4 regions of the Streptomyces sp. NBC_01476 genome follow, and region 4 is predicted to be linked to each of the others. Evidence: riboswitches for the same ligand, from Rfam matches in the RefSeq annotation. Region 4 holds a riboswitch; each other region holds the start of a gene.
What was found. A riboswitch is a leader RNA that binds a small molecule or an ion and turns the genes downstream of it on or off. The one in region 4 is predicted to bind S-adenosylmethionine.
Positions count from the first base shown of each region.

Region 1: another riboswitch for S-adenosylmethionine. It lies ahead of OG552_RS34470 (putative leader peptide); the one in region 4 lies ahead of OG552_RS32885 (putative leader peptide).
Region 2: another riboswitch for S-adenosylmethionine. It lies ahead of thrC (threonine synthase); the one in region 4 lies ahead of OG552_RS32885 (putative leader peptide).
Region 3: another riboswitch for S-adenosylmethionine. It lies ahead of OG552_RS08735 (aminotransferase class V-fold PLP-dependent enzyme); the one in region 4 lies ahead of OG552_RS32885 (putative leader peptide).

Region 1 is NZ_CP109446.1:7,943,944-7,948,618, reverse strand. Features, by position in the region: gene OG552_RS34480 (amino acid ABC transporter ATP-binding protein) at 1-404, opposite strand, end outside; gene OG552_RS34475 (amino acid ABC transporter permease) at 401-1,438, opposite strand; gene OG552_RS34470 (putative leader peptide) at 1,573-1,707, opposite strand; SAM riboswitch class IV at 1,739-1,849, opposite strand; SAM riboswitch class IV at 2,029-2,142, shown strand; gene OG552_RS34465 (putative leader peptide) at 2,148-2,243, shown strand; gene OG552_RS34460 (LLM class flavin-dependent oxidoreductase) at 2,516-3,745, shown strand; gene OG552_RS34455 (NtaA/DmoA family FMN-dependent monooxygenase) at 3,778-4,675, shown strand, end outside.
Region 2 is NZ_CP109446.1:3,331,942-3,336,616, reverse strand. Features, by position in the region: gene OG552_RS14825 (alpha,alpha-trehalose-phosphate synthase (UDP-forming)) at 1-568, opposite strand, end outside; gene OG552_RS14820 (glucosyl-3-phosphoglycerate synthase) at 976-1,941, opposite strand; SAM riboswitch class I at 2,079-2,208, shown strand; gene thrC (threonine synthase) at 2,226-3,518, shown strand; gene OG552_RS14810 (MoaD/ThiS family protein) at 3,515-3,790, shown strand; gene OG552_RS14805 (cold-shock protein) at 4,272-4,475, shown strand.
Region 3 is NZ_CP109446.1:1,999,096-2,003,770, reverse strand. Features, by position in the region: gene qcrB (cytochrome bc1 complex cytochrome b subunit) at 1-1,095, shown strand, start outside; gene trpD (anthranilate phosphoribosyltransferase) at 1,303-2,355, shown strand; SAM riboswitch class IV at 2,443-2,560, shown strand; gene OG552_RS08735 (aminotransferase class V-fold PLP-dependent enzyme) at 2,574-3,971, shown strand; gene OG552_RS08730 (Lrp/AsnC family transcriptional regulator) at 4,073-4,354, opposite strand; gene OG552_RS08725 (rhomboid family intramembrane serine protease) at 4,351-4,675, opposite strand, start outside.
Region 4 is NZ_CP109446.1:7,557,354-7,562,028, forward strand. Features, by position in the region: gene OG552_RS32870 (SDR family oxidoreductase) at 1-362, shown strand, start outside; gene OG552_RS32875 (GNAT family N-acetyltransferase) at 386-946, opposite strand; gene OG552_RS32880 (LLM class flavin-dependent oxidoreductase) at 943-2,040, opposite strand; gene OG552_RS32885 (putative leader peptide) at 2,310-2,438, opposite strand; SAM riboswitch class IV at 2,469-2,581, opposite strand; gene OG552_RS32890 (ATP-binding SpoIIE family protein phosphatase) at 2,930-4,675, shown strand, end outside.

The DNA.
Region 1 (4,675 bases), 390 kb from region 4:
GCCTTGGCCGCGGCCTGCTTCTTCGGCACCCCGTGCACGGCGATCGGGGCCTCGACGATGTTCTCCACCACGGTGAGGTGCGGGAAGAGGTTGAACTGCTGGAAGACCATGCCGACCCGGGCGCGCTGCCGGGTGATCGACCGGTGTCCCAGTTCATGCAGCCGGCCGTCCTGGTGCCGGTAGCCGATGATCTCGCCGCCCACCTCGACGAATCCGCCGTCGGGACGCTCCAGGTGGTTGATGCTGCGCAGCAGGGTGGACTTGCCGGAGCCCGAAGGCCCGAGCAGCACGGTGACTTCGCCCTGGCGCACATCCAGGTCGACACCGTCCAGGACCAGATGTGTGCCGAAGCTCTTGCGCAGTCCCCTGATCCGTACCAGGGGGTCGGTGGCCACGGTCGTCATGAGATGCCCGCCAGTTCGTTGCCGGTCCTGCCGAGCAGCGGCACATTGCCCCGGAAGAGCTCCCGGAAGCTCCTCCTGCCACCGCGGTTGCTGCCGCGGGCGTAGTAGCGCTCGACGAAGAACTGCCCGATCGAGAGCAGCGTGGTGAGGATGATGTACCAGAGCGTCGCCACCAGGAGCAGCGGGATGATCAGGTAGTTCTGGTTGTAGATCAACTGCGAGGAGTAGAGCAGGTCCTGCACCGCGATGACGCTCACGATCGAGGTCGCCTTGAGCATCCCGATCAGCAGGTTGCCCGAGGCCGGCACGATGGCCGGCATCGCCTGCGGCAGCACGATCCTGCGGAAGATCCGCGCGTTCCCGAGGCCGAGCGCCTGGGCGGCCTCGGTCTGGCCGTGGTCGACGGACAGGATGCCGCCGCGGACGATCTCCGAGGAGAAGGCCGCGACATCCAGGCTGAGTCCCACGTACGCGGCGAGGATGCCGCTGAACAGATGGGCCGTCCGCACCGTGACGAATTCGCTGCCGAACGGGATGCCGAGCGACAACTGCGGGTAGAGCGAGGCGAGTTCGTACCAGAAGAGCAGCTGCACCAGGGGCGGGACGGAACGTATCAGCCAGACGAAGGCGAAGCTGAGCGAGCTGAGGATCGGGTTGTGCGACAGCCGCATCGCGGCGACGCCGATCCCGAGCAGATAGCCGGTGGCCATCACCGCGGCGGTGAGCCAGAGCGTCAGCTCCAGCCCGTGCACGATCGATCCGTTGAGGAAGTAGTCGCCGACGGTGCCCCACTGGAACCGGTTGTTGGTCAGCACCGTGTTGACCAGCATCGCGAAGAGCACCAGCAGGACGAGGGCCGAGACCCACTGGCCGGGGTGGCGCAGCGGGACCAGCTTCGCGGCGAGCAGTTGCTCGTCGGTGGGGCGGTCGGCGGGGGCCGTGGAGGCGGCGGCAGGCGGCGGTGGCTGCGCGGCGGTCGGGGGCGGTGGTTCCGGCGCGGCGGATTTGCGCGCGGAGGTGTCAGAGCTGCTCATGGTGGTGTGCTTTCCGTCCCATGGGGCGCAGCACCGCGCCGTGGGTCAGCGGCGGGCGGTGTGCGGAGTGCGGGCGTGGCCGGGCGACGGCAGGCGTACGGACATCTCAGCGCTCGCTCGGAGCGCGAGTGCGGTCAACAGACCGGGGACGTCCTCGGACACAGTGCGCTGCTCACCCGGAGCAGGTCGACGTGGCGGCGGGCCACCATGAGCTGAGCGAACCCGCGCGGAAGCGGCGTACCGCTGTTGTCGGTGCGTCGTATCTGCATGCGGATCACCTCGCATCCTCCGGCCCATGGGGCCTCGCGCTTACGGAACGTGACCGTCCCGCCGGGTCGTCACCTGGAGCACCCCACCGCGGACGAGGGTTGCCGGTCAGCCAGCCAGGGCTCAAAGCTGACGCTCATAACCAGGGCATACCGTAACCGCTGGGTCGGCTTTGGGCAATGCCTCAGTATTCGACGGTCCGTCAGCCCGGCCGGTCCGGAGCGGTGGGCCGGCCCCGGGGGCGGGAAAGCGGTCACTGTGTGATCCACAGCCCGTCGACCAGCCATTGTGTTCGACGCCGGTCCGGAGTTACCGTGTGAGCAGGTTATGAGCGTCAGCAACAAGCCCTGGCTGGCTGACCAGCAACCCTCCGACGCGGCGGGGTGCTCCAGGTGACGACCCGGCGGAGCCGAGCCCGGTTTACGCAAGCGCGCGATCGAAGGTGGAGGGGACTGTAGTGCGTCGAGCCATCAGTACCTACTCGCGTCGGCACATCGACCTGCAGCGCATCTCCAGCGCCCTCTGTACGGACATCTGACCGCTCCGCCGTTCCCGCGGCACCGGCTGTCGCCGGCCACGCGGATCCGCTGAGCCCCGCGCATCGCGCGGACCGGTGCCCCGCTGCGTCGCGGCACGCCGTCCCGCGACCGCGCCCCTTCCGCTCTTCGCCCGGCTCCTCCCGAGCCCCCGTCTTCTCCTCCCCTCTTCCCCCCGCCGACGCCGCCCCGGGCCGACCGCCCGGCGCGGGTTCCGTCCGGCATGTCCGCAGCACGGTGGAGCGCCCTCCACCCGAGCAGGAAGCGACCTCCCATGCCTCAGCCGCACCCCGCCCTCCACCTCGCCGTCGCCCTTGACGGCGCCGGGTGGCACCCCGCCGCCTGGCGCGAAACCGACGCCCGGCCCCAAGACCTGTTCACGGCGGCGTACTGGGCCGGCCTGGTCGCCGAGGCCGAGCGCGGCCTGCTGGACTTCGTCACGATCGAGGACTCGCTCGGTCTCCAGTCCGCCGACTACACCGAGCTCGACCAGCGCACCGACCAGGTCCGCGGCCGGCTGGACGCGGTGCAGATCGCCGCCCGGATCGCCCCGCTGACCAGCCACATCGGTCTGATCCCGACGGCTGTGGTCACTCACACCGAGCCTTTCCACCTCTCCAAGGCGATCGCCACGCTCGACTACGTCAGCGGCGGCCGGGCCGGGCTGCGGGTGCAGGTCTCGGCCCGCCCTTACGAGGCGGAACTCTTCGGACGGCGCAGCTTCCCGCCGTTCCGGTTCGAGGACTTCAACACCCCCGAGGTCCAGGCGCTGCTCACCGAGACCTTCGACGAGGCCGCCGATTACGTCGAGGTGGTGCGGCGGCTCTGGGACAGCTGGGAGGACGACGCCGAGATCCGCGACGTCGCGACCGGCCGCTTCATCGACCGGAAGAAGCTGCACTACATCGACTTCGAGGGACCGCGGTTCAGCGTCAAGGGCCCGTCGATCACCCCGCGCCCGCCGCAGGGCCAGCCGATCGTCGCGGCGCTGGCGCACCAGAGCATTCCCTTCCGCCTGGTCGCCCGCTCCACCGATGTCGGTTTCATCACCCCGCGCGACGCCGAGGACGCCCGGGCGATCATCGCCGAGATCCGGGCCGGCCAGGACGAGGCGGGCCGCGCCGGGGAGACGGTGCACGTCTTCGCCGACCTGGTGGTCCTGCTGGACGACACCGACGAGGCGGCCGCCGCCCGCGGCGCGCGGCTGGACGAGCGGGCGGGCGCGGCGTACACCAGCGACGCCCTGGTCTTCGCCGGCACCCCGGCCGGCCTCGCGGACCTGCTGGAGCAGTGGCAGGCGGCCGGGATCACCGGTTTCCGGCTGCGGCCGGCCGCCGTCCCGCACGACCTGGAGCAGATCACCCGCCACCTGGTGCCCGAACTGCGGCGGCGCGGCCTGTTCCGTACCGCGTACGAGGCCGCCACCCTGCGCGGCCTGCTGGGACTCCCCCGCCCGGCGAATCGTTACGCCACCGCTTCCGCCCCGACCACCTCCGCCGTCTGAGCGCCCGCAGAGACCTTAAGGAAGCCCGTCGCATGAGCAAGCCCGTCAAGCAGATCCACCTCGCCGCGCACTTCCCCGGTGTCAACAACACCACCGTGTGGAGCGACCCGGCGGCCGGCAGCCAGATCGACTTCAGCTCCTTCGTCCACCTGGCGAAGACCGCAGAGCGCGCCAAGTTCGACTTCCTCTTCCTCGCCGAGGGCCTGCGGCTGCGGGAACAGGGCGGCGAGATCTACGACCTGGACGTGGTCGGCCGCCCCGACACCTTCACCGTGCTGACCGCGCTCGCCGCCGTCACCGAACGCCTCGGACTCGCCGGGACCATCAACTCCACCTTCAACGAGCCCTACGAGGTGGCCCGCCAGTTCGCCTCCCTCGACCACCTGTCGGCCGGCCGCGCCGCCTGGAACGTCGTCACCTCCTGGGACGAGTTCACCGGGCAGAACTTCCGGCGCGGCGGCTTCCTCGCCCAGGGCGACCGCTACGAGCGGGCCCGGCAGTTCCTGGACGCGACCAAGGTGCTCTTCGACTCCTGGAAGGGCGACGAGATCGTCGCGGACAAGGAGTCCGGTGTCTTCCTTGGCGACCCGGACGCGGGCCGGTTCGACCACCGGGTGACCCAGTTCGACATCCGCGGGCGCTTCAACGTCCCGCGCAGCCCGCAGGGACGGCCGGTGATCTTCCAGGCCGGCGACTCCGAGGAGGGCCGCGAGTTCGCCGCGTCCGCCGCGGACGCGATCTTCACCCGGCACGGCACGCTGGAGGCCGGCCGGGAGTTCTACGCCGACGTCAAGGGCCGGCTGGCCAAGTACGGCCGCTCCCGTGACGAGCTGAAGATCCTGCCCGGGGTGACCTTCGTACTCGGCGACACCGACGCCGAAGCCCAGGAGAAGGCGCTGCTGATCCGCCGGCAGCAGGTCAGCGGCCAGA
Region 2 (4,675 bases), 4.2 Mb from region 4:
CGATGTCGTCCGGCAGCAGCCGGAAGTAGTCCGGCGGTGCCCAGGGGGTGTGTGAGAAGTGGCCGACCCGCAGGTCGGGGCGGCGGGCGCGGAGCATCGCCGGGACCAGGGAGAGGTGGTAGTCCTGCACGAGTACGGCGGCGCCCTCGGCGGCCTCCTCGGCCAGGGCGTCGGCGAAGGCGGCGTTGTAGGCGCGGTAGGCGTCCCACTGCGTGCGGAAGTCCTCGTCGAAGACCGGCTCCAGCGGGGTCTGGTAGAGCATGTGGTGCACGAACCACAGCACGGAGTTGGCGATGCCGTTGTAGGCGGCCTCGAAGACGGGTGGGTCGACCGCGATCATGCGGGAGCCGTCTTCGGCGACGCCGCGGCTCACGGCGGCCCGGTCGCCGTCGGACAGGGCCGCGCAGACCCATACGGCGCCCGCGTCCGGGCCGATCGCGCTGAGCCCCGATACGAGGCCGCCGCCGCCGCGTCTGCTGGTCAGCTCGCCGTTCTCGGTGAGGGTGTACGAGACGGGGCCGCGGTTGGAGGCGACCAGGATGGGGGCGGCGTGACGCGTTGCGACCATGCGGCGAGCCTAGCCAGGATGACCTTGCCTCAAACGTGACCCCGCCTGCGCCGTTGCCCTTCCGCCCGGCGGCAACCGGGTCGTCTGCGGCGCCATCGTCGCTGGTCGCGCAGTTCCTCGCGCCCCTTCGGGGCACGTCCTCCGCCGTCCTTCTTGGGGGCGCGGGGAACTGCGCGCTCAGCCGTCCACCGGCGGGTGGTCCGGATCCGGCCTTGGGGCTGGGCGTGCGGGTCGTCTGCGGCGCCGTCGTGGCTGGCTGCGCAGTTCCTCGCGCCCCTTCGGGGCACGTCCTCCGCCGTCCTTCTTGGGGGCGCGGGGAACTGCGCGCTCAGCCGTCGACCGGCGGGTGGTCCGGATCGGGCCGTGGGGGGCACGACGTCCGCCGCCCCCCGGAGGGGGGATCGGGGTCAGGCGGCCCGCAGGGCCACGTATTCGCGGATGGACCCCATCGGAGGTCGCTCTTCCGTGTCGACGGGGTGGGTGTGGGGGGTGAAGCCGTCGGGGGAGCGGGTGAACTGGGTGAGGCGGGGGCGGACCAGGGGGCCGCGGGAGAGGCGGAGCTGCGCCGTGCGGTAGATCGCCGCCGCCATCCGGCCCAGCGCCGCCGTGTCCTGATGCCGGTGGTGCCGTACGCCGACGTCCACCTGGGCGAGCGCGTCCAGGCCGACCAGGCCCAGCGCGTCGATCAGCATGCCCAGCTCCACCCCGTAGCCCACCGGGAACGGCAGCCGTTCCAGCAGCGAGCGCCGCGCCGCGTACTCCCCGCCCAGCGGCTGGACGAAGCCGGCCAGCCGCGGCCAGTGCAGGTTCAGCAGCGGGCGGGCGACCAGCTCGGTGACCCGGCCGCCGCCGGCCGGCAGCGTCTCGCCGCCGGTCTCCAGCGGACGCTCGTACATCGCCTTGACCAGCTGCACGGCCGGCTCGGTGAGCAGCGGGCCGACGATGCCGGAGACGAACCGTGAGTCGAATTCACGCAGGTCCGCGTCCACGAAGCAGACGATCTCGCCACGGGCCACCAGCAGCGACCGCCACAGCACGTCGCCCTTGCCGGGCACCGCCGGCAGCCGCGGCAGGATCGTGTCCCGCAGCACCACCCGCGCCCCGGCCGCCGCCGCGACCCGGGCCGTACCGTCGCGGGAACCCGAGTCGATCACGATCAGCTCGTCCACCAGCGGTGCCGCGGGCGCCATCAGGTCACGGCGGATCGCACCGACGATCCCGCCGACGGTGGCCTCCTCGTCGAGCGCCGGCAGCACCACGCTGACCGTGCCGCGGTCGCCCGCCGCCCGCTTCGCCGCGAGCAGCTGCTCCAGCGGCCGGTCGGCCGCCGACCACGACCGGCGGGCCAGCCAGCCCTCCACCTCATCGAGCACTGTGGGACCCCTTGTGATCCATCTCGCGGTGCGGACGACTCTCTCAACCGCTGCCTTTGTCGGTTACAGTCTTGAACAACGCGCAGGGTGACCGCATGCCGGGTGCCCGTGCCGACAACTGAACGACAAGTGAATAGCGCTCATCCAGAGGGGCAGAGGGAACGGCCCGTTGAAGCCCCGGCAACCCTCCCGCCGACCGCGAGGTCACACGGTGGGGAAGGTGCCAATTCCGTCTTGTGGCGACGTACGTCACAAGGAAGATGAGGAGAAAGGGCCTCGCCATCATGGCTGTGCAGACCATCGCCGCCTCCCACGACACCTCCAGCCCCGCCCCCTTCGGACCCGCCGCCGCGCTGTCCTGCCGGGAGTGCGGAGCCCGCTTCCCGCTGAGCCCGGTGTTCGCCTGCGAGGAGTGTTTCGGCCCCCTCGAAGTGGCCTACGACCTCCCGGTCGGCGACCCGGAGGGCCTGCGCCGGCGGATCGAGGCCGGCCCGACCAGCATCTGGCGGTACGCGCCGCTGCTGCCGGTGGCCGCCGATGTGGCGGAGCACCCCAATCTCAACCCCGGCTGGACGAAGCTCGTCAAGGCCGACAACCTCGCCCGTGAACTGGGCATCACCGGCGGCCTGTACGTCAAGGACGACTCCGGCAACCCGACGCACTCCTTCAAGGACCGCGTCGTCGCCATCGCCCTGGAAGCCGCCCGCACCTTCGGACTCACCACCCTGTCCTGCTCCTCCACCGGCAATCTGGCCGGTGCGGTGGGCGCCGCCGCGGCCCGCGCGGGCCTGCGCAGCTGCGTCTTCATCCCGCACGACCTGGAGGCCGGCAAGGTCGTCATGGCCGCGGTCTACGGCGGCCAACTGGTCGGTATCGAGGGCTCGTACGACGAGGTCAACCGCTTCTGCTCGGAGTTGATCGGCGACCCGATCGGCGAGGGCTGGGGCTTCGTCAATGTGAACCTCCGCCCCTACTACGGCGAGGGCTCCAAGACGCTCGCCTACGAGATCGCCGAGCAGCTCGGCTGGCGCCTGCCGGACAACCTGGTCATCCCGATCGCCTCCGGCTCCCAGCTCACCAAGATCGACAAGGGTCTGCAGGAGCTGATCAAGCTCGGCCTGGTCGAGGAGAAGCCGTACAAGATCTACGGCGCCCAGGCGGAGGGCTGTTCCCCGGTGTCCGCGGCCTACAAAGCCGGTGTCGACGTGGTGCGGCCGGTGAAGCCGGACACCATCGCCAAGTCGCTGGCGATCGGCAACCCGGCGGACGGCCCGTACGTCCTGGACATCACCCGCCGTACCGGCGGGGCGGTCGAGGATGTGAACGACGAGCAGGTGGTCGACGCGATCAAGCTGCTGGCGCGGACCGAGGGGATCTTCGGGGAGACGGCCGGCGGGGTGACCGTGGGTGTGCTGCAGAAGCTGATCGAGACCGGGCAGCTCGACCCGGCCGCCGAGACCGTCGTGCTCAACACCGGCGACGGCCTGAAGACCCTGGACGCGGTCGCGCCCACCACCGGACCGACCGCGATCATCCGCCCGACCCTTGCCGCGTTCCGAGAGGCTGGCCTCGCATGACTGCTTCTGTTCGAATCCCGACCATTCTCCGTACCTACACCGGCGGCCAGGCCGAGGTGCCGGCCGAGGGCGCGACGCTGGCCGAGGTCATCACGTCGCTGGAGAAGAATCACGCCGGTATTTCGGCGCGGGTTCTCGACGACGCGGGAAAGCTGCGGCGTTTCGTGAACGTTTATGTGAACGACGACGATGTGCGTTTCTCGTCGGGGCTGGAGACGGTGGTGCCGGACGGCGCGAGTGTCTCGATCATTCCCGCGGTGGCGGGTGGCTGAAACCGCGGACTGTCCGCTGTTGTTTTGATCCGCGGTTTTCCGTGGGTTCTGCGGCCCCGCTCACCCCTCGTGGTGGGCGGGGCTCTTCGCTGTCCGGGCCCGGCGGGGGCGGTGCGGGGCGGTAGTTGAAGGGCTGTACTGTTGCGGGGGGCAAGTGAGTCGCCAGTCCTGGGTGGTGCGGCGATTTATCGCCAAATTCACACGCGAATTCTCCCGGATCGCCCGATGTGTCCGGTCCGAGATGCCCCGCATTATCGTTTTTTCCTGGGTTATTTCCGATGAGTCAGACCCAGAATTCTCGTCCAATTGACCTGTTGCAGTGGGCATCCGGACAGATACATTCAGCCGCGGTCGACGCGTTCCGGCGCACGCCTCCCAGAGCTCCCTCCTGTCCACGGTAAGGGTCGCTCCGGTGGGTGAGGTCTGACCCGGGCCCGCGGAGTGCGGGGCCGCGATAGGGCCAGTAATAGGGGAGTTGGGAATGGCTCAGGGCACCGTCAAGTGGTTCAACGCGGAGAAGGGCTACGGCTTCATCGCGGTCGACGGTGGTGCGGATGTCTTCGTCCACTACAGCGCGATCCAGATGGACGGCTACCGCACCCTCGAAGAAGGCCAGCGAGTCGAGTTCGAGATCTCGCAGGGTCAGAAGGGGCCGCAGGCGGACATGGTCCGGCTGGCAGGCTGACATCCCGGCGCGTTCGACCATCGACGCGGCGTTTCTCTCAGGCCGAAGGGCCCGCACCGGCTCATGGTGCGGGCCCTTCGCGCGTCCGGTGCGGGCCCTTCGCGCGTCCGCGGGCGCCCGCCGCCCGCCGCCGGGTGCCCGGTCCTGACGCCGCTCGGGGGTGGGGGTCTGCTTGCACTCTCACGGTCGGAGTGCTAATC
Region 3 (4,675 bases), 5.6 Mb from region 4:
TTCATGGAGGGCGCGGTCCTCTCCACGCCGATCGTCGGCACGTATCTGTCGATGTTCCTCTTCGGCGGCGAGTTCCCCGGCCACGACTTCGTGTCGCGGTTCTACTCGGTGCACATCCTGCTGCTGCCAGGTCTGATGGCCGGCCTGCTGGTCGCCCACCTGATCCTGGTCTTCTTCCACAAGCACACCCAGTTCCCGGGTGCCGGCAAGACCGAGAAGAACGTCGTCGGCACCCCGCTGCTGCCGATCTACATGGCCAAGGCGGGCGGCTTCTTCTTCGTGGTCTTCGGTGTCATCGCCGCCATCGCGGCGGTCGCCACCATCAACCCGATCTGGACGATGGGCCCGTACCGGCCGGACCAGGTGTCCACCGGAGCACAGCCCGACTGGTACATGGGCTTCTCCGAGGGCCTGATCCGGGTGATGCCCGGCTGGGAGATCAGAGGCTGGGGCCACACGCTGGTCCTCGGCGTCTTCATCCCGCTGATGATCTTCCCGCTGGTGATGGTGGCCATCGCGGTCTACCCGTTCATCGAGTCGTGGGTGACCGGCGACAAGCGGGAGCACCATCTGCTGGACCGGCCGCGGAACCGCCCGGTGCGGACCGGCTTCGGTGTGGCCTGGCTGACGGTCTACTTCGTGCTGCTGATCGGTGGTGGCAACGACCTGTTCGCCACGCACTTCCACTTGTCGATCAACGCGATCACCTGGTTCGTCCGGGTCGGCTTCTTCGTGCTGCCGGTACTGGCGTTCTGGGTCACCAAGCGGATCTGTCTGGGGCTGCAGCGGCGCGACCGCGACAAGGTGCTGCACGGGCGGGAGACCGGCATCATCAAGCGGCTGCCGCACGGTGAGTTCATCGAGGTGCACGAGCCGCTGTCGCAGCAGCAGTTGCACGTGCTCACCGCCCACGTCCAGCCGAAGCCGATCGACCCAGGACCCGAGGTCGACGAGAACGGGGTGGAGCGCAAGCTCAGCCCGGTCGCCAAGGCGCAGGCGAAGCTTTCCAAGGGGTTCTACGGGGAGCACAGCCAGATTCCGAAGCCGACGGCCGAGGAGTACGAGGAGATCACCTCGGGGCACGGTCACCACTAGCGTTCCCGCCCCACCCGTAAGGGCCCCGTCCGACCCTCGGACGGGGCCCTTACGTTCCGGGGGGCGGTGCGGGAACGTGCCCCGAAGGGGCGCGGGGAACTGCGCGGCCGGCCACGACGCAGCGGCACCGAGTCACCGGTTGGACGGGGCTGCCGCCCCGATAGGCTGCACCCTGCCAGAGGGTGACCCTTTTCCAGGAGCGTGACCATGAGCACTGAGACCCCCGCCGGAGGCCCCCGCTCCTGGCCCGACGTGCTGAGCTCCCTGCTGGCCGGCGAGGATCTGACCGCGGGGGACACCGCCTGGGCGATGGACCGGATCATGCGCGGCGAAGCCACCGACGTGCAGATCGCCGGGTTCGCCATCGCCCTGCGGGCCAAGGGCGAGACCGTGGACGAGGTCATCGGCATGGTGCGGGCGATGTACGAGCACGCCAACACCATCGAGGTCCCCGGCCCCAGCGTGGACATCGTCGGCACCGGCGGCGACCGGGCCAAGACGGTCAACATCTCCACCATGTCCGCGATCGTGGTGGCCGGCACCGGCGCCAAGGTCGTCAAGCACGGCAACCGCGCCGCCTCCTCCGCCAGCGGCGCCTCCGACGTGCTGGAGAAGCTCGGCGTCAATCTGCAGCTCACTCCGGAGCGCGTCGCCGAGGTGGCCGCCGAGGCCGGCATCACCTTCTGCTTCGCGGTGAAGTTCCACCCGGCGCTGCGTCATGTGGCCACCGCCCGGGCCGAGTTGGGCGTCGCCACCACCTTCAACTTCCTCGGCCCGCTGACCAACCCGGCCCGGGTACGGGCCCAGGCCACCGGGGTCGCCGACCCGCGGATGGCACCGATCCTCGCCGGCGTGCTCGCCGAACGCGGCTCCTCCGCCCTGGTGTTCCGCGGCGACGACGGCCTGGACGAGCTGACCACCACCGCCACCTCCCAGGTGTGGGTGGTCCGCGACGGCAAGGTCGAGCAGCGCGCCTTCGACCCCCGCGACGTCGGCATCGGCCTGGTGCCGGTGGAGGCGCTGCGGGGCGCCGACGCGGCCTACAACGCCGATGTGGCCCGCCGGCTGCTCGCCGGGGAGACCGGGCCGGTACGGGACGCGGTGCTGCTCAACTCGGCCGCCGCGCTGGTGGCGCTGAACCCGGGGCAGGGCACGCTGGAGGAGCAGATCGCGGCCCGCCTCGAACAGGCCGCGCACTCCATCGACTCGGGCGAGGCCGCCGCGGCGCTCGACCGCTGGGTGGCCGCGAGCAACGTCTGAGCCGAGCCGGTATCAGGTGTGCGGGACGCCGTCCGCTTGATGGACGGCGTCTTGCGCGTTCGCGCGTCTGTGGCAGAATTCTCCGCAGGTCACGAGTGACAGCGTCAAGGCCCCGGCTCGCTGTCCGGCAACCCTCCGTCCGTGGTGGGGTGCCCCGGGTGAGGACCAGGCTGTGAGCAAGCAAGGCTCTCAGCAAGCCGGACTTCGGGAGCTCTGTCATGACAGTGATCAGCCCTGCCACCGCCACTGCCGCCGTCACCCCCTCCGCCGAGGCGGACGTGTGTACGCCGCTGCCGGTGCTGGGACGGGACGTTCGGGTCCCGCTGGTGACGGGCGGCGAGGTCACGTATGCGGCCCTTGACTACGCGGCGAGCGCACCGGCGCTCCAGCGGGTGTGGGACGACGTGGCCGCGTACGCGCCCTACTACGGCAGTGTGCACCGCGGTGCGGGCTATCTGTCGCAGCTGTCCACCGACCTCTTCGAGCAGAGCCGGGCGACCGTCGCGGAGTTCCTCGGCTGTCGCCCCGACGACGAGGTCATCTTCACCCGCTCCACCACCGACTCGCTCAACCTGCTGGCGTCGGTGCTGCCGGCCGGAACGCAGGTCTACGTCTTCGACACCGAGCACCACGCGTCGCTGCTCCCGTGGCAGCGGGCGGAAGGCGCTCAGGTCACCTGGCTGGCGGCGCCGCGGACTCCCGAGCAGGCGGTCGCCGCGCTCGATGTGGCCCTGCACGGCGCCCCCAAGGGGCCCAAGCTGGTGTGCGTCACCGGGGCGTCCAATGTGACCGGCGAGGTGTGGCCGGTGCGGAAGCTGGCCGCCGCCGCGCACCGGCACGGCGCCCGGATCGTGCTCGACGCGGCGCAGCTCGCTCCGCACCACCCGGTCGACATCGCCGCGCTCGACGTGGACTGGGTCGCCTTCTCCGGGCACAAGCTCTACGCGCCCTTCGGCGCCGGTGTGCTGGCCGGGCGCCCGGACTGGCTGCGCGAGGCCGAGCCGTACCTGGCGGGCGGCGGCGCCACCCGGAAGGTCGCCCGGCGGGCCGACGGCACGCTGGACGTCGAGTGGCACACCTCGGTCGCCGCCCGGCACGAGGCCGGGTCGCCCAATGTGATCGGCGCCTACGCGATCGCGGCCGCCTGCCGGGCCCTCACCGAGGCGGGCTTCGACCGTCTGGTGGCCCGGGAGCGGCAGTTGCTCGGCCGGCTGCGGGAAGGGCTCGCGGGCATCCCCGAGGTGCGGGTCCTGTCGCTCTTCGGTGAGCACTCCGAGCGGGTCGGCGTCCTCTCCTTCGTCGTCCAGGGCTGGAACAGCTCGCACTTCGCCGCGGCGCTCTCCGCGGAGTACGGCATCGGGGTCCGCGACGGGCTCTTCTGCGCGCACCCGCTGGTCCGCACCCTCCTCGACGCCGAGCCCGACGAGCCGGGTGCCTGCGGCGCCCCCGACGCGGCCCCCGGCGAGCGTGCGCTCAACGCCATCCGCGTCAGCTTCGGCGCCGGCACCCCGGACGAGCACATCACCCGGTTCCTCGCGGCGGTCACCACCCTCGTCCGCACCGGCGCCCAGTGGACCTACCGCACCGAGAACGGCCGCTGCGTACCGGCCCGGTAGGACACCCCGGTAGGACACGGGGAACACGTGAAAGACGGACCCGCCCGGCGATCGGGACAGCCGGGCGGGAAGGGGACCGGCTCTCCCGGCCGCGCTGCGGGCTACGCGTCCAGCCCGATGGCGAACGCGGCCTCCAGGTCGTGCTGGGAGTAGGTGCGGAAGGCGACATGCGTATCGGTCACCCGCACGCCCGGGATCTTGGAGATCCGCCCCGGGATGATGTCGGCCAGGTCGTCGTGGCGGGCCACCCGCACCAGCGCGACGAGGTCGTAGTTGCCGGTCACCGAGTAGACCTCGCTGACGTTGTCGAGCGCGGCGATCGACTCGGCGATCTCCGGGATGCGGTCGACAGACGTCTTGATGAGCACGATCGCGGTGATCACGGCTGAATGTCTCCCTGGGTCGGCGTGATGACGAGCCTCACCTTACGCCGGGGCCGGTAGCAGACCCACGCGCAGAGGAAGCCGAAGGCGAAGCCCACCACGTGGGCGAGATAGGCCACACCGGGACCCCCCTGGGCGGTCTGCGCGGCGAGCCACTGCAGCACGAACCAGAAGCCGAGCACCATCCACGCGGGGAAGCGCAGCGGGATGAAGAACAGGAACGGGAAGAGACTGGTGACCCGGGACTTCGGATAGAGGTAGAGGTAGGCCCCGAGCGCGCCGGAGATGGCTCCCGAGGCTCCCACCAGGCTCTGTGCGTCG
Region 4 (4,675 bases):
CCGGCGAGCGCGGTGTGGCCGACCTGATCAACACCTCCTCGATCGCCGCGCAGAACATCTTTCCCAACTTCGCGGTCTACTCCGGCACCAAGGCGTACGTGACCCACCTCTCCCGCCACCTGCGGACCGAGCTGGGACCGAAGAACGTCCGGGTCGCGGCGATCGAGCCGGGCATCGTCGGCACCGAACTGCAGAGCCACGTCACCGACGCCGGCGCCCTGGAATGGCTCGACGGGTCGAAGGAGACGGTGGACTGGCTCACCCCGCAGGACATCGCCAGGACCATCGGCTTCATCGCCGCCCTGCCGCCCCGGGTCAACCTCCAGCAGGTCACCATCATGCCCACCGGGCAGACCGGCTGACGCTCGCGCGGCGCGCGCCCCGCTCAGGGCGCGCGCCCGAAGTCGACCCGCGGGGTCGGCCGGAACTCCGTCCCCCGCAGCGGCTCGTCGCCCACCAGCCGTTTGGCGAAGGGCAGCGGCCCGCCCAGGGACTCCGGGTCGGCGGTGAGGTCGAAGAGCGCTGTGTAACCGGTCGTCAGATAGAGCCCCCTGGCCTCCGGCTGGCGCGGTCCGGTGGTGAGATAGACTCGCTGGTAGCCGGCCGCGGTGGCGGCCCGCTCCAGCTCCGCGACGACCCGCCGGGCCAGCCCCTCGCGGCGGTGGCCGCTGTGCGTCCAGATCCTTTTGAGCTCGGCGGTCTGTTCGTCGTAGCGGCGGTAGGCCCCGCCGGCCACCGGTTCGCCGTCCCGCAGCAGCAGGAGCAGCAGCCCGCCGTGCTCCGGTTCGAACTCCTGTGCAGGGTAGCGCGCCAGTTCCCGTCCAGCGCCGCCGAGCGAGGGGTAGCGGGTGCTGTACTCGTGCTCCAGTTCCCGCAGCAGCGGCTGGGTGAGCGGATCGGTGAGCGTCGCCGTCCGTACCTCGTAACGCGGTGTGGTGGTGGTCACCGGCCGGTCCCCTCCGCGTCACGCTTGGCGACCTCCGCACGGACCAGCGGGATGACATGGCGGCCGAAGTCGATGGCGTCCCCCAGCAGGTCGTAGCCGCGGGCGGAGATGATGTCCACGCCGATGTCGTAGTAGTCCAGCAGGGCCTGTGCCACCGTCTCCGGGGTGCCGACCAGGGCGTTGGAGTTGCCCGCTCCGCCGGTCGCGGCGGCGGTGGGGGTCCACAGCGCACGGTCGAAGCGCTCGCCCTGCTCCGCGATCGCGATCAGCCGCTGCGAGCCGGAGTTCTGCGGCTGGTCGCCGCCGCGGCGCGTCCACGCCCCGGACGCCCGGCGCTCCTGGATGGCGGCGACCGTGCGGTGCGCCTTCTCCCAGGCCAGTTCCTCGGTAGGAGCGATGATCGGCCGGAAAGCCGCCTGGATACGTGGCGGGGTGGCGCGTCCGGCGGCGAGCGCCGCCGCCTTCACGGCGTCGATCTGCTGGGCGGTCTCGGCCAGCGGTTCGCCCCACAGCGCGTAGATGTCGGCCACGGCGCCGCCCGCCGCGTAGGCGGCGGGGGAGGAGCCGCCGAAGGAGACGTCCGGGTGGGGCTGCCGCACCGGGAAGACGTCGGAGACGAAGTCGTTGAAACGGTAGTGCTCGCCCTCGTGGTCGAAGGCCTCGTGCTCGGTCCACACCCGCTTGACGATCTCGATGTACTCGCGGGTGCGGCCGTAGCGCTCGTCCTTGGTGAGGAAGTCGCCCTCGCGCTGCTGTTCGTGGTCGTTGCCGCCGGTGATGAAGTGGACGGCGAGCCGGCCCTCGCTGATCTGGTCGAGGGTGGCGAACTCCTTCGCCGCGAAGGTCGGGTACGAGACGTTCGGCCGGTGCGCCAGCAGGATCTGCAGCCGGGCGGTGTTCGCGGCGATGTACGCGGCGGCGGTGCCGGGTTCGGGCGAACCCGACCTGTAGGCGAACAGCACCCGGTCCCAGCCGTGGTCCTCATGGGCACGGGCGAGCTTGAGCGTGTACTCCTTGTCGAAGGACGCCCCGCTGCGCGGGTTGGTCTCGGAGCCGTCGTTGGTGGCGGCGATCCCGAGGAATTCGATGGGCATGATGGGGCCTTTCGGTGCGGTGGGTGGTGGCGTCGGGGGCGCTCGTGGGGGTCTCGGTCCCCTTTCGCCGGTCGCGGGCAGGGCGTCACAGGGCAGAACCGGGCCCGCCGGAGCGGGACCGCAGGGGTCCGCTCGGGTCGGAGATCAGGAGGGATCTCGCGGCGGCGGTGGGCTGCCTACAGGGAGGAGGGGCGCACGGCCGGGCCGTCATGGCGACGGTGCGGCGGATACGGCGGGGGAGGGGCGAAACGGGGGGCGGAGGACCGGTCTCAGCGGACCGGGCGCACCCGGGGACACAGCGCGCTGCTCACCCGGAGCAGATCGACATGGCGCCGCGCGACGCGCAGTTCGAAGGACCCGTACGGGCGGCACACGCTGTCGCAGGGTCGTACCCGCACGTGATCACCTCGCACTCATCCGGCCCGTGGGCCTCGCGCTTACAGGACAGTTCGCTGTCCTGTCGGGTCGTCACCTGGAGCACCCCACCGCGGCGGAGGGTTGCCGGTCAGCGAGCCAGGGCTTGGTGCTGACGCTCATAACCGTGGATCACGCTAACCCCTCGGCGGCTTCCGGGCAATGCCCTCCGGGGCGCCGGAAGCCGCCGCCGTACGAGGGAGCGAGCGCCGGCCGCGTCCGCGGGCCCCTGACGGATCCACCGGACCGGGGGGCCGCGGTTCTGCGCGGTCGCGTTCGCGCGCTCCGGGAGAGGGCTCGCACAAAGCTCGCTGAACGAGCTTCTTTGAGGGCCCCGGACTCCGCCGATCCCGGTCGACTCGGATGTGTGTGTGATATACCGTTTTGATTGTTGTTATCCGCTTTAGGGTGATTCTTGCCCAGGTTCGGACCGGCCGGACGGCGCGACCTGTGGCACTGATCGAATGAGCACCGTATGGACTCTTACCTTCCGCCGGGCGACACCCCCGATCTCGACTTGAACGTGGTCAGCCAGGCGCTCGCGGGTCTGACCCCGAGGCCCGGCACACAGTCACGTGCACAGCCGTGCCGCCCCGCGAACAGCGGCCACAGCGATGGGGAGAAGCCGGTCGAGCCCAAGGACAAGGAGCAGATCCTGGGCGCGATCACGGTCGACCGCGACCTGCGGATCGTCAGTTCCAATCTGGGCCCGCGGTGCTTCGACGGGTTGACCGCCGTCCCGGGAGAACCCTTCGTGGACCTGCTCCCGCCGAGCGACGTGCCGGCGGTCACCCGCCGGCTGCGGCGCGTGGTGGAGACCCGCGACCCCCATGTGGCCCGTGTCCAGCGGATCCCCAAGCCGGACGGCTCTGAACTGATCGTCTCGCTGAGCATTCTGCCGTCCCCGCCGCCGGACGACGGCCTGACCATCTCGTTCATCGACATGGCCCGGCGCTTCCACCTCTACGCCGCCGCCTCGTCCATCGGCACCACCCTCGACGTCGGGGAGACCGCCCGGGCGCTGGCCGCCTCGCTGCTGCCCTGGGGCGACGTCGTGGCGGTCTCGCTCGACTACAACGTCTGGACGGGGGAGCAGGTCGAGGACCGTACCCGGCTGCGGCGCGCCGCCCTCGCCCCCGAGCGGTCCTGGCCCGACGGCTTCCTCACACCGGGCGAGGACCTTCCCCAGCGGGCCCGCGTGTTCCTGGGTCAGGACACGGAGGCCCACGACGTCCAGGGCACCGTCGTACTGCCGGACCGGGCCGCGATCGAGCGGGCGCTGGGCGGGGACCCCAGGCTGCTGAGGGCCCTGGTGCCCATGGAGGGGCCGCTGTGCATGGCCGGCGTTCCGCTGATCGTGGAGGGGCCGGACGGGGAGGCCCCGATCGTGCTGGGCGTCGCGGAGGTGTGGCGGCGCCCGGACGGGCCGCTGGGGCCTTTCGGCGAAGACCTGATCGACATGCAGGAACTGGTCTCCAGAACGGCCGGGCACGTCGACAACGCCCGCCGGCACGAGCGCGAGCACGCCCAGGTCATCGCGCTCCAGCAACGGCTGCTGCCGCCGTCGCCGACCAGCACGATCGAGATCGCCAGCGCCTACGAGCCCACCACCCCCGACAGCGCGGGGGTGGGCGGCGACTGGGTTTCCAGCTTTCCGCTGCCCGGCGGGCGTACCGCCCTGGTGGTCGGCGACGTCGTCGGACACGGCCTCGGCGCGGCGGCGGCCATGGGCCAGCTCAGCATGGAAGCGCGGGCCCATCTGTCGGCCGGCCTGCCGCCGGACGAGGTCCTGGCCCGGCTGGACGAGACGGTGACCCTCCTGGACGACTCCGAGACGGGGCTCGCGGCCGGCTACAGCGCGCTGAACAGCACCTGCTGCATCGTCTGCTACGACCCCGTGGAGAACCGCTGCACCATGAGCAGCGCCGGCCACCTGCCCCCGGTTCTCGTGCACCCCGGCGGCCGGGTGGAGATCATCACCCCGCGCGCCCACCCGGGGCTCGGCACCGCGTTCGTCTCCGATGAGCCCTTCGAGACCACGGAGTTCGGTGCGGAGCCCGGATCACTGGTGGCGCTCTACACCGACGGGCTGGTCGAGAGCACCTCGGCGTCGATCGAGGAGGGCATCGGCACGCTGTCGCGGGCGCTGGCACGCATACGCCCCGGCGACGACCTCAAGGAGGCGGTCTCCCGTACGGTCGGCGCACTGGACCCGCACCGG